3 regions of the Providencia rustigianii genome follow, and region 1 is predicted to be linked to each of the others. Evidence: predicted binding sites of a transcription regulator. Region 1 holds the regulator's gene; each other region holds the start of a gene.
What was found. Region 1 encodes PurR, which represses purine synthesis genes. Its sites were predicted from a motif close to CANGCAAACGTTTGCNTG; they were not measured.
Positions count from the first base shown of each region.

Region 2: a site for PurR is predicted at 1,334-1,351, ahead of EL244_RS02795 (NCS2 family permease). Genes of this name have one in related genera too.
Region 3: a site for PurR is predicted at 2,766-2,783, ahead of glyA (serine hydroxymethyltransferase). Genes of this name have one in related genera too.

Region 1 is NZ_LR134396.1:1,696,812-1,701,087, forward strand. It holds gene punC (purine nucleoside transporter PunC) at 1-228, opposite strand, end outside; gene punR (DNA-binding transcriptional activator PunR) at 352-1,257, shown strand; gene purR (HTH-type transcriptional repressor PurR) at 1,269-2,294, opposite strand; gene sodB (superoxide dismutase [Fe]) at 2,736-3,314, opposite strand; gene EL244_RS07850 (Grx4 family monothiol glutaredoxin) at 3,893-4,240, shown strand.
Region 2 is NZ_LR134396.1:619,328-623,603, forward strand. It holds gene EL244_RS02790 (ArnT family glycosyltransferase) at 1-993, opposite strand, end outside; gene EL244_RS02795 (NCS2 family permease) at 1,526-2,872, shown strand; gene EL244_RS02800 (Na+/H+ antiporter) at 3,166-4,276, shown strand, end outside.
Region 3 is NZ_LR134396.1:2,542,185-2,546,460, forward strand. It holds gene suhB (inositol-1-monophosphatase) at 1-64, shown strand, start outside; gene EL244_RS11730 (3-phenylpropionate MFS transporter) at 125-1,276, opposite strand; gene glyA (serine hydroxymethyltransferase) at 1,407-2,660, opposite strand; gene hmpA (NO-inducible flavohemoprotein) at 3,011-4,210, shown strand.

The sequences.
Region 1 (4,276 bases):
CTTACGACCTAATTTATCTGAAAGGGGCCCCCACACTAGTTGAGCAAAAGCAAAACCAGCTAAAAAAATACTGAGTGAAGCGCTGATAGCACCTTCAGTTGTATTCAGGGATGTTTGCATAGCACCAAAGGCAGGCAGATACATATCGATGGCCAAAAAACCTAGCATGCTTAACCCTGCAAGGTAAATCAGAAAACCGGAAGAGTTTTTTGTCGCAGTATTGGTCATAGTATTTTACTTAATTAATATTTGAAATAATGTTAACGATTATCTTATTGTATAGGCTGTTTTTTTACATTGTGAAACGGTAATATTTGGACTCTGTTATCAAATATTTTGAAAGGAACGCGTATGTGGTCAGCGCATGCACTTGAAGTAATTGATGCTGTTGCTCGAACGGGAAGTTTTAGCGGTGCCGCCGAAGAGCTGCATCGTGTGCCTTCTGCAATCAGTTATACTGTAAAGCAAATTGAGGAGTGGCTTGCTGTACCTCTATTTGAACGACGCCATCGTGATGTTGTGCTCACTGAAGCGGGTGTTATCTTTATCAAGGAAGGACGATCAGTTATCAAAAAAATGACTGATACCCGCCATATGTGTCAGCAAGTGGCAAATGGCTGGCGTGGGCAATTCAGTATTGCTGTGGATTGTATTGTTAAACCACAGCGAACAGAGCAATTGATCTTGGATTTTTATCGACATTTTCCTGACATCGAATTATTTATTCACCCTGAGGTTTTTAATGGGGTATGGGATGCCTTAGCTGATGGGCGTGTGGATGTGGCTATCGGTGCTACACGCGCGTCTCCAATTGGTGAGCGTTACAGTTTTCGTGATATGGGATTTATGTCTTGGCGCTGTGTTGCTAGTCCTGATCATCCCTTAGCTCAAATTGAAAACAAGCTTTCTGATGACCAAATGCGTCAATATCCTAGCTTATGTTTAGAGGATACATCACGTAGTTTACCTAAAAGAGATACATGGGCACTGGATAACCAGCGGCGCTTAGTGGTGCCATACTGGGAGAGTGGATTAACTTGTTTGATGAATGGTCTTTGCGTTGGAATGGTACCGGAACACCGTGCAGCACCATTATGTGAACAAGGGAAGTTGGTGGAGTTAAAGCTATCACAACCATTTCCATCGAGCCCTTGTTGTTTAACTTGGGTAGAGAATAATCCTTCTCCAGCGTTGAGTTGGTTACTGGATTATCTTGGCGATAGTGAAACCCTCAACGCTGAATGGTTATCGTCCTGAATAAGACATCCTTATCGACGATAATCAATAAATGGACCATCCGCGACAGAGCGACGCTCAACTAAGCGAGGATGAACTTCAATCGTCTGTGCATCTTCGCGTTTATTAACAATACGGTCGAGCAACATCGTAAATGCCATCTGCCCTAAACGCTCTTTAGGCTGATGGATGGTAGTCAATGCAGGGGTAAAATAACGAGCATTACGCACATTATCATAACCAATAATGGAAATATCCTGAGGGACGCGCAAGCCCATTTCATCAGCAGCGCAGATGGCTCCCATCGCCATAATATCCCCACCACAGAAGACGGCAGTAGGGCGATGCTTATTACTTAAAATTTGCATCATGGCTTTATAGCCGGATTCTGGTTCGAAATCCCCTTGAACGATCCATTCATCTCTTAGGGTAACCTTGGCTTCTTCCATGGCCTTTTTAAAGCCAGTAAGCCGCCCTATACCGGTGTTTCTTTCAAGGGAGCCAGGGATCACTCCAATGTCACGATGACCTCGATCAATTAAGTAACGCCCAGCAAGATAACCACCATGGAAAGAGTTATCAATAATACTATCTGTAAAGTCGCCTCGAGATGTACCCCAATCCATTACGACCATGGGGATATTGCGATAGTCTTCCAGCATACTGATAAGAGTGTCAGGGTATTCGGAACACATCACCAATAAGCCATCAACACGCTTTTGCGCTAACATTTGCAGATAGGCTTTTTGTTTACCTAAATTACTATGGGAGTTACATAAAATTAGGGTATAGCCTTTTTCATAGCAACTATTTTCTACCGACTCAATAACTTCAGCAAAATAGGGCGCTTCACTTGATGTTGCCAGTAAGCCAATAGACTTTGTATGGTTGACTTTTAAACTACGGGCAACCGCACTTGGTGAATAATTAAGCTCTTTGATGGCAGCCCAAACGGCTGTCTTTGTATCATCAGCGACAAAACGCGTCTTGTTGATAACATGGGAGACGGTTGTGGTGGAGACGCCAGCACGCTTCGCCACATCTTTAATCGTTGCCATGGGAAGAAAAAACTCCTGACCAGACTTGGTCTCTAAAAGAATTCTAGTTAAATAATTACCTGCATATTGATGCATTGACCCTTTACAAGCAATAATTTAGCGATTTGTTATCGATTTTGTCTGATCTAGCGCAAAAACGAAAGAAATAATTGATGTTATAACATGTGACATAAGCACTGGTTTTGCATTTTTGTGGATGTATACTAAATTAACCGTTGTATTGGCATGGTTAATATTACTTCAACTTCTTTACTTTAAATGAGAGGAACTCATGGATACAGATTTTAAATATGGATTAATGGCGGCAATGGGCTCTTTAGTTGTAATTATTCTTTTTGCCGTACATATTTTTTGATTTCTTTTTTCACCACCATTGAAGGTGAAAAACAATTAAGGGCGAGTATGATACTCGCCCTTAATCATTTTAGATCTGAACTACAATTAAGCCAGATTTTCTTCAACAAATTTCCAGTTAACCAGCGCCCAGAAGTTTTCTAAGTATTTTGGACGTGCGTTACGGTAGTCGATATAGTAAGCATGTTCCCAGATATCAACAGTCAAAATAGGTTTATCATCACCAGAAATTGGTGTTGCTGCGTTAGATGTATTAACGATAGCTAGACTACCATCAGATTTTTTAACTAACCAAGTCCAACCTGCGCCAAAATTTTTAATAGCAGCATCTGTGAATTGCTCTTTGAACTGAGCAAAAGAACCGAATGCTTTATTGATTGCTTCTGCAACTTTGCCAGTAGGTTCGCCACCTGCATTAGGGGCTAAGCAGTGCCAATAAAAAGTGTGGTTCCAAACTTGAGCGGCGTTATTGAATACACCAGCCTCAGAAGTTTTAATGATTTCTTCTAAAGACAAACCTTCAAATTTAGTCCCTTTGATTAGGTTGTTCAGGTTAACAACATAAGTATTATGGTGTTTACCGTAGTGATATTCTAAGGTCTCTGCAGAGATATGAGGTTCTAAAGCATCTTTAGCATACGGTAGAGCTGGTAATTCAAAAGACATTGCGTACTCCTTGATTGCTTTTATTCAATATTTAGGGTGTTTGCTCGTAAAATGAGCTGAAATTGTTCTTACTTCTATTATTACAGCTAAAACGTTAACGTCGTATTATGCTGTTTGATATATCATTTAATTATTATCATAGGATACAACTTTTAAGAATAAAAAGCCTATCCCATGATGCTATTAATGACTAAGTTTTTGTTGGGTATATTCAAGTTTTATCTCGGCAACCTCTCCACTTTTAGCTTTTATTGAGTATGGAAAAGCATTCAGTGTTATTAATTTGCTAATATATTAACAAACAACAACCATAATTACACTGTAAAAACAGCGCAGTAAAATAGACATTTGCAAAAGAGAACCAATGTACGCAGCTTTTCACCTTTTGAGTGAAGCAAGTAGGAGTGCTATAGTAATCACCTTACAAAACTGGCATATTGTATGAAACTATCACTGAGCTGTTTACGATGTTTTAACAGTGCCGAGAAGTCATTCCAGTTAATGATTTCGGTATATAAAGAGGCGGGTAATACTGCTAATTGACTACAAAATCAGCACCCATGCTTTAGGAATTAGAAATGACAACAATTGAAAAAATTGAGCGCCAAGTTAAAGAAAATCCAATTTTATTATATATGAAAGGCTCGCCAAAGCTGCCAAGCTGTGGCTTTTCTGCTCAAGCAGTGCAAGCTCTATCTTCTTGTGGTGAGCGTTTTGCTTACGTTGATATTTTACAGAATCCAGATATCCGTGCAGAGTTACCAAAATACGCCAATTGGCCAACATTCCCACAACTATGGGTCGATGGTGAATTAGTTGGTGGATGCGATATTATTGTTGAGATGTTCCAGCGTGGCGAGTTACAAACGCTAATTAAGGAAACTGCGGATAAATATCGTTCTGCGGATGACGCGGCCTCTGAATAATTTACTGCTGTTGTAATTTGTTAAAATTACATCAAG
Region 2 (4,276 bases), 1.1 Mb from region 1:
TCGACCACTGGCGGATAGCTGCAAAAATACAATACCCAGTAATGGAAAAATAGTGACCAAATACTCATTTTTATCGAAAAGGCGTTTGAGTGGATTTCGAAGAAAATAAGCGGTCGCTAACAGACCTGAAGGTAGGGCAAAAAAGGCAATCGCCGCAGGTATTCGGGTATGGTTGGCTTTTGCGCCTAATTTTTCAACAGAAAAGCCCAAGAAACGCCCAATATTATTTTCCCAAAACCAGGTTACGAATAGCTCAGGGTGCTTTAGATAAAGAATAATTGGCCATGGAAGAATTAATAATAATGCGACAGCCCCTGCAATTATGGTGGGTATCCAAAATTGTTTTCGTCGACATTCAGTTAGGAATATGGGGGCTAAAAATAAGCTAATCCATAGCACACCGGGAATAAATATCCCTTTTGACAGCATTGTAATAACTGTTCCAAGAGATAACCAGCAAGTAGATGCGATAATTTTTTGTTGTTGAATTAGCCCTAATAACCCATATAAACCGATGGTTGCTCCCGCCATTAATGCCACATCAGTGAACATTTCATGGGAGTGACGTAATATTCCTGGAGCGCAGGCATATAAAGCAAATGCAATCCAAATTCGTGAGTCGGATAAATTTTTTGCGTTAAAAAAACGACGAGCAAGTAAAACAAAAAATGAAAAATTGATTATGGAGAAAATGAGTGTTGCGCTTCTAGCGGCATCATAAAGTGGCATGATACCGGAGAATAAATGTGCAGTCAGGGTCGCTACCCAATAGTATATTGGGGGCTTCTCCATAAAAGGTTCACCTGCGTTCGTCGGGACTAGCCAGTTTCCTGTTTCATACATCGTTTGGATAATACCAAAACTGTAGTTTTCATCTTGCTTCCATGGGCTATGAGCATAAATCCCAGGTAAAAGATAAATGAGTAGAAATAGGAAAAAAAGAATTACAATTCTTTTTTCGGATGCTTTAAATAATGAAGTAATAATTGACATTTTTATTTTAAAAATTAAATGGATTAATAAAAGCGTTATTGTTTATATAAAGTAATATTATTTTTAATTTTTATTTAATAAATATTAAAAATAATACGTTATAAAAATGATTTATTTAAATAAACAAATTTGGATTGAGAATACTAGCAAGATAATCAAAATTGTATTTAAACAAAGAGTATATAAGGAAGAGTAATAAGTATATTTGCTTGTTTTTTGTGAGGGATAGTCGCGTTGTTTACGTTTTTAGTCGCTGTTATGGGCATCATAAAACACTTGATTAACCCACCGCTTTAGAACGATAATTACGCCCTTCACAATTTGCCGCATTTTATTCAAAAAGCCAAACGATTGCGCGCTGTATCCAGTACATGATTTTGTATCGAAAAATATGTCGGTTCAGTTAACTTTATTAAAAAAGTAATCGTTTACGTGGTTTTTAGTGAGTCGGTGAAAATAACTAGACAATAAAAATTGTATAGTAAAATTAGTGGCATAGATTACTTTCGAAAATTAATAATAGAGGTAGACCATGGCAAGCCAGCAGGCGTCATCCAATTGCAAGTTGGATTCATATTTTAAGATAACAGCGCGTGGCTCATCAGTACGCCGCGAAATCATTGCGGGATTAACAACATTTTTAGCGATGGTTTACTCGGTTATTGTCGTACCGGGTATGTTAGGACAAGCAGGTTTTCCTCCAACAGCGGTATTTATTGCAACCTGTTTAGTGGCAGGTTTCGGTTCCCTATTAATGGGCTTGTGGGCAAATCTGCCGATGGCGATTGGTTGTGCAATCTCATTAACAGCATTTACCGCGTTTAGTTTGGTTCTGGGTCAGCACATTAGTATTCCTGTGGCTTTAGGCGCAGTATTCTTAATGGGGTGCTTATTCACTCTTATCTCTGTAACAGGTATTCGTAGCTGGATTTTACGTAATATGCCAATGGGGGTTGCCCATGGTACGGGTATCGGCATCGGATTATTTTTATTGTTGATCGCAGCAACCGGTGTGGGCTTAGTAATTAAAAACCCAAATGCCGGCTTGCCTGTGGCGCTGGGTGAATTTACCTCTTTCCCTGTTTTAATGTCACTGATTGGCTTAGCGGTTATTTTTGGCTTAGAGAAACGCCGTGTTCCAGGTGGGGTTTTATTGGTCATTATTGCCATCTCAATTATCGGTTTGATTTTTGATCCGGCAGTAAAATATCAAGGCTTTTTCAAGTTGCCATCGCTGGGTGAAGATGGCTTGTCTCTGATGTTTAGTATGGACATCATGGGCGCATTACAGGCAGCGGTATTACCAAGCGTATTGGCATTAGTGATGACGGCAGTTTTCGATGCGACGGGAACTATTCGTGCAGTTGCAGGACAAGCGAATCTGCTAGATAAAGACGGCCAAATTATTGATGGTGGAAAAGCATTAACTGCGGACTCGGTGAGTAGCATTTTCGCTGGTGCTATCGGGGCTTCTCCCGCAGCGGTATATATTGAATCTGCCGCAGGTACCGCAGCAGGTGGTCGTACAGGCTTAACCGCGGTTGTTGTTGGCGTTTTATTCTTATTTATCTTGTTCTTATCACCGCTATCTTATTTGGTTCCAGCTTATGCAACGGCACCTGCGTTGATGTATGTTGGTTTGCTGATGCTGAGCAATGTGTCTAAGTTAGATTTTGACGATTTCGTTGATTCTATGTCTGGCTTACTGTGCGCAGTTTTCATCGTATTAACTTGTAATATTGTTACGGGCATCATGTTAGGTTTTGCTGCGCTAGTTATCGGGCGTATTTTTGCTGGTGAATGGCGCAAGCTGAACATCGGAAGTGTTGTTATTGCGGTTCTTTTGGTAGCGTTTTATGCTGCGGGCTTAGCAATTTAAAGGTAATTCTAGTTATGGGGTGGCAGCATTTGCCACCCTTTAATGGATTATGGCGATTAATCTCAAAGTGCAAATTATTTTCCCGTCAGATAGCTGGTTGAGGATAGAATATAGATAAGGCTGTAAATTAGGTGAAATAACATGTATTCGGCTACTTACTGCCTTGATTGAAAACATCATGGTCTGGACGGTGCTATCTCTTACTATGCGGCGGCAGGCAAAATTTGGGCTATCGCGTTATACTTTAAGTTGCATTATTTAGGGTATGCATTGAGTCAATAAGTAAGGGCAACATGGAAATTTTCTTTACTATTCTTATTTTGATCTTGGCTGTCTCTGTTTCTGGCGTTGTGACGAAAGTCCTTCCCATCCGTATTCCCCTTCCTCTGATTCAAATCGCCATTGGTGCTTTATTAGCATGGCCTCAATTTGGGTTGCATGTCACTTTTGACCCTGAACTGTTTATGGTTCTGTTGATCCCGCCATTGCTGTTTGTTGACGGATGGAAAACCCCAACTCGCGAGTTTTTCCAGAATGGGCGGGAAATATTCATTTTGGTTTTGGTTTTAGTTCTTGTGACCGTCGTGGGGATTGGCTATTTAATTTATTGGTTGATGCCGGGTATTCCGTTAATTGCCGCGTTCGCATTGGCAGCGGTACTTTCACCAACGGATGCGGTTGCTTTATCCTCTATTGTCGGGAAAGGGCGCATTCCTAAGCGCATGATGAGTGTGCTGGAAGGTGAAGCATTAATGAATGATGCTTCAGGGCTAGTCGCACTAAAATTTGCGGTAGCCATTGCCATGGGAACCATGGTCTTCAGTGTATCTGAGGTCACTATTGAATTCTTTAAAGTGGCTGTCGGTGGCTTGCTAGCTGGGGTTGCAGTTACTTGGCTATACAGTAAATCACTTCGTTTGATGAGCCGCTGGAGTGGGGATGATCCTGCGACTCAAATCGTCTTTATGTTATTGCTGCCATTTGCATCCTATATGATTGCAGAGCATATCGGTTTTTCTGGTATTTTGGCGGCAGTCGCCGCAGGTATGACAATTACAAAATCCGGCGTGATCCGCAATGCGCCTTTAGCTATGCGTTTACGAGCGGATAATGTGTGGTCGATGCTTGAATTCGTTTTCAACGGATTAGTCTTTATCATGCTCGGTTTACAATTGCCGGGGATCTGGGAAACGTCAGTTATTCAAGCAGAGTTAGACCCGAGCGTTGAAACGTGGATGCTGTTTGCGGCGGTAGTGATTATTTATTTTGCTTTGCTACTTTTACGCTTCTGCTGGCTGTGGCTGATGAAGAGATTCAGTCGGCTCTTTTTGAAGAAAAAGCCATTACAGTTTGCTAACTATACGGTTCGTGAATTATGGCTTGCCTCTTTTGCAGGCGTTCGTG
Region 3 (4,276 bases), 850 kb from region 1:
GCGAGTTGTTAGAGACATTCTGACTGTCATGAAAGATGAGTTATCTGAAGCGTTAAAACGCTAATTGATAATGACGAACAAGGGCGCAGAGTGAGAACTTTGCGCCCTTGTTGTTTTTCACGCACTAACCTTTAGCTTCTACTTTAGGTCTAATAAATAACGCAGGCACGGCCAATATAGCCATCAAGAAAAATACCACACCATGCTGCTGTGGGACCCGCTCATAAATATAGCCAACCATAATGGTAATGATTGCCAACCCGCCTCCCATAGCCAATGCAGAATAAGCACCTTGTAATGGAATAATTTCATTCTCTTTACGGGCACTAATAAAGCGCATTGCAGCCAAATGGCAGACCGTAAACGTACCACTATGAAGAATTTGCACCATCACCAACACGGGCAATGAAGTAAATGCTCCCATCATACTCCAGCGAATAATTCCACAGGCTGCGGATAGTAATAGTAAGTTACGCGCACTCCAGCGGCGGAATAAACGGTGACTTAACATAAAAACGATGACTTCGGCGACGACACCAAGAGACCATAAATTACCTATGACTAAATCTGAATATCCCGCTTCTTTCCAGTACAGCGAAGCAAAACCATAGTAAGCCGCATGAGCTCCTTGCAGTAAGCTGACACAAACTAAAAATTTAACGACGTTTTTATCGGCAATCAGCTGTTTAAAAGAAACTTTGCTGACACCATCAGTTTTTGCTGCCCCAGCAGGCATAATGGCAGGTTTTAGTAGCGTTCCTAATAACATTGCAGCGCAACTGATAATCAGTGCGACCATGATAGATTTATGCCCCCAGACTCCTGACAAATATCCCATCAACGAAGATCCAATAATAAAAGCGATGGAACCCCAAACACGAATTTTGCCATAGTCAAAGGTAAATTGCTTTTGCCATGCTCCCGCAAGAGAGTCCCCTAAAGGAACCATTGGAGCAAAGAAAAGATTAAATCCAATCATTACAAATAGTAACCAAGCCCAATGAGAGCCAAAGGCAAAACCAATAGAAAAAATAAGAGACAGTGTGGCCAGCAGCCGTAACGCAAGAATTAATTTTGATGGCTCTTTGACTAAAGGGGTAATGAACATCGCACCAAGAAAACGAGCTGCTAACCCGATACCCAACAATACCCCAATCATTTCAGCATCAATACCCTCACCTTGTAGCCATACCGACCAAAAAGGTAAGAAAATACTGTAAGCAAAAAAGTAGGTAAAATAATCAATCGCTAACCAGCGCGTTGATGGGATAACCATCACTCCTCCCTTATTTTCAAATCGCCACCATCTTCGGTGGTGGTTTAGGACCGACAACAAAAAACCCGCTTTACGAAAGTAGAAGCGGGTTTAGATAACTAATTTAGATTAAGTTATAAGTAAATTGCCATTATGCGTAAACTGGGTATTTTTTACAGATAGCTAATACTTTCTGTTTAACCGCTTCAATGGTCGCTTCATCATTGATGTTGTCCAGAATATCACACATCCAGCCTGCTAGCTCGCGCGCATCAGCTTCAGTGAAACCACGACGAGTAATCGCAGGGGAACCGATACGAACACCGGAAGTCACGAATGGGCTCTTAGGATCGTTAGGCACGCTGTTTTTGTTCACTGTGATATTAGCACGACCTAATGCAGCATCCGCATCTTTACCTGTAATATCTTTGTCAACTAAGTCAACTAAGAACAGGTGATTTTCAGTACCGCCAGAAACAACTTTGAAGCCGCGATTTTGGAACACTTCCACCATTGCTTTCGCATTTTTAGCAACTTGTTGTTGGTAAATTTTGAACTCTGGTTCCATTGCTTCTTTCAAAGCCACCGCTTTACCTGCAATAACGTGCATCAGAGGACCACCCTGAGAACCAGGGAATACAGCTGAATTCAGTTTTTTATACAGATCTTCATCACCGCCTTTAGCTAAAATCAGACCACCGCGTGGACCTGCTAAAGTTTTGTGTGTTGTTGTCGTAACAACGTGAGCATGTGGCACTGGGTTAGGATAAACACCCGCAGCAACCAAACCTGCAACGTGCGCCATATCGACGAATAAATAAGCGCCAATACTGTCTGCAATTTCACGCATTTTTGCCCAATCAACGACACCAGAATAAGCGGAGAAACCGCCGATGATCATTTTTGGTTGGTGTTTTTTAGCTTGGGCAGCGATATCGTCATAGTCGATTTTACCGCTTTCATCGATGCCATAAGGAACGATGTTGTAGAGTTTGCCGGAGAAGTTGACTGGGGAACCGTGAGTTAAGTGGCCACCGTGAGCAAGATTCATCCCTAATACAGTGTCACCCGGTTGCAGCAGAGCCATATAAACAGCAGCGTTAGCTTGTGAACCTGAGTGTGGTTGTACGTTTGCGTAGTCAGCACCGAACAACTCTTTTGCACGGTCAATCGCTAATTGCTCAACCACGTCAACGAATTCACAACCACCGTAATAACGTTTAGTTGGGTAACCTTCCGCATACTTATTGGTTAGCTGAGAGCCTTGAGCCTGCATGACTCGTGGACTTGTGTAGTTTTCAGAAGCAATTAATTCAATATGTTCTTCTTGACGTTCTACTTCTTTTTCCATTGCTTCCCACAGTTGTGGGTCGTAATCTGCAATATTCATTTCACGCTTTAACATTCGCTTCTCCTGCCTCAGCAATTCAATAAGGTAACAATCAAATCAACTTAATGACCCACAGTGTAAACTCTTTTTCGTCGTTGAGATAGCCCCTAAGGAAAAATACGCGCAAACGATTGCATAAATTTTTTTGCGTTCAGATCCCTTTAATCAACACACTATATAATAGTGCTTATTTCAATAATTCCGAGATGAATATCTAGTTTTGTTAACCACCTCTAATTATGTGGCTATTTCTGTAACTTTTTATGCATTTGATTATTTACATTTATCCTCAAATATTATAAGTTGCATATAAAATACATGTTTATAAATTCATTAAATCATGAAAATAATTCAGGAGTACCTGCATGCTTGATCAACAAACCATCGCCACGATTAAATCTACCATCCCCGCTATTGCTGCTACTGGGCCAAAACTTACTGCACATTTCTATGAAAGAATGTTTAAGCAGCATCCTGAGTTAAAAGATATTTTTAATATGACTCATCAAATCAATGGGGAACAGCGAGAAGCTCTGTTTAATGCGATTTGCGCTTATGCTATTCATATTGAAACCCCTGAAGCATTAATTGGTGCGGTGGAAAAAATTGCGCAAAAACACGTCAGCTTAAATATTAAGCCTGAGCACTATCCTATCGTGGGGGAAAATTTACTCGCAGCAATTGATGAACTACTCAGCCCTGGACAAGAAGTCCTCGATGCTTGGGGCAGAGCTTATGGCGTACTCGCGGATATTTTTATTAATCGTGAGGCTGCTATCTATCATGAAAATGCTGAAAAATCTGGAGGCTGGGATGGTTTACGAGAATTTAAAGTTACCCGTAAACAAGCTGAAAGCTCGGTGATCACCAGTTTTGAATTTACGCCTGTCGATGGAAAAGCTGTTGCAGATTATCGTCCGGGGCAATATATCACTATTTATCTCAATGAAAATAGCTTTGAAAATCAAGAAATACGTCAATATTCACTCACCACAGCCCCAAACGGTAAAACCTACCGAATTGCCGTAAAACGTGAAGAGCAAGGTATTGTTTCTGGTTTCTTACACCAAGAATTAAATGTCGGCGATATTGTTCGATTAGCCCCACCATGCGGGGATTTTTTCATTGATGTCGATAGCCAAACACCGGTCACTTTAATCTCAGCTGGCGTAGGTTTAACCCCTATGTTGAGCATGCTTAATCACTTAACTGAGCAGCAACATCAAGCTCCGGTGAATTGGTTACATGCAGCAGAAAATGGCACGGTTCAAGCCTTTAGCGATGAAATAAAACAGCTCATGGAACAACACCCTCAAGGACATTATGCCGTGTGGTTTAATCAACCTCTCCCTCAAGATCTCGAAGGGAAAGATTATCATTTCCGTGGGTTGCTAAACTTAGCGCATGTAAAAGACAACGTATTACAGCCTAATATGCAGTTCTATTTCTGCGGGCCTGTGGGCTTTATGCAGTATGTAGGAAAACAATTAGTTGAGATGGGTGTTGCTGAAGAGAATATCCATTATGAATGCTTTGGGCCACATAAGGCTCTACCACTAAATTAATGATAGTTTCATTGTTAATTTGTTGTTTTAATACGTTATTTATAATTTAAATTTAAATTTTTGCGG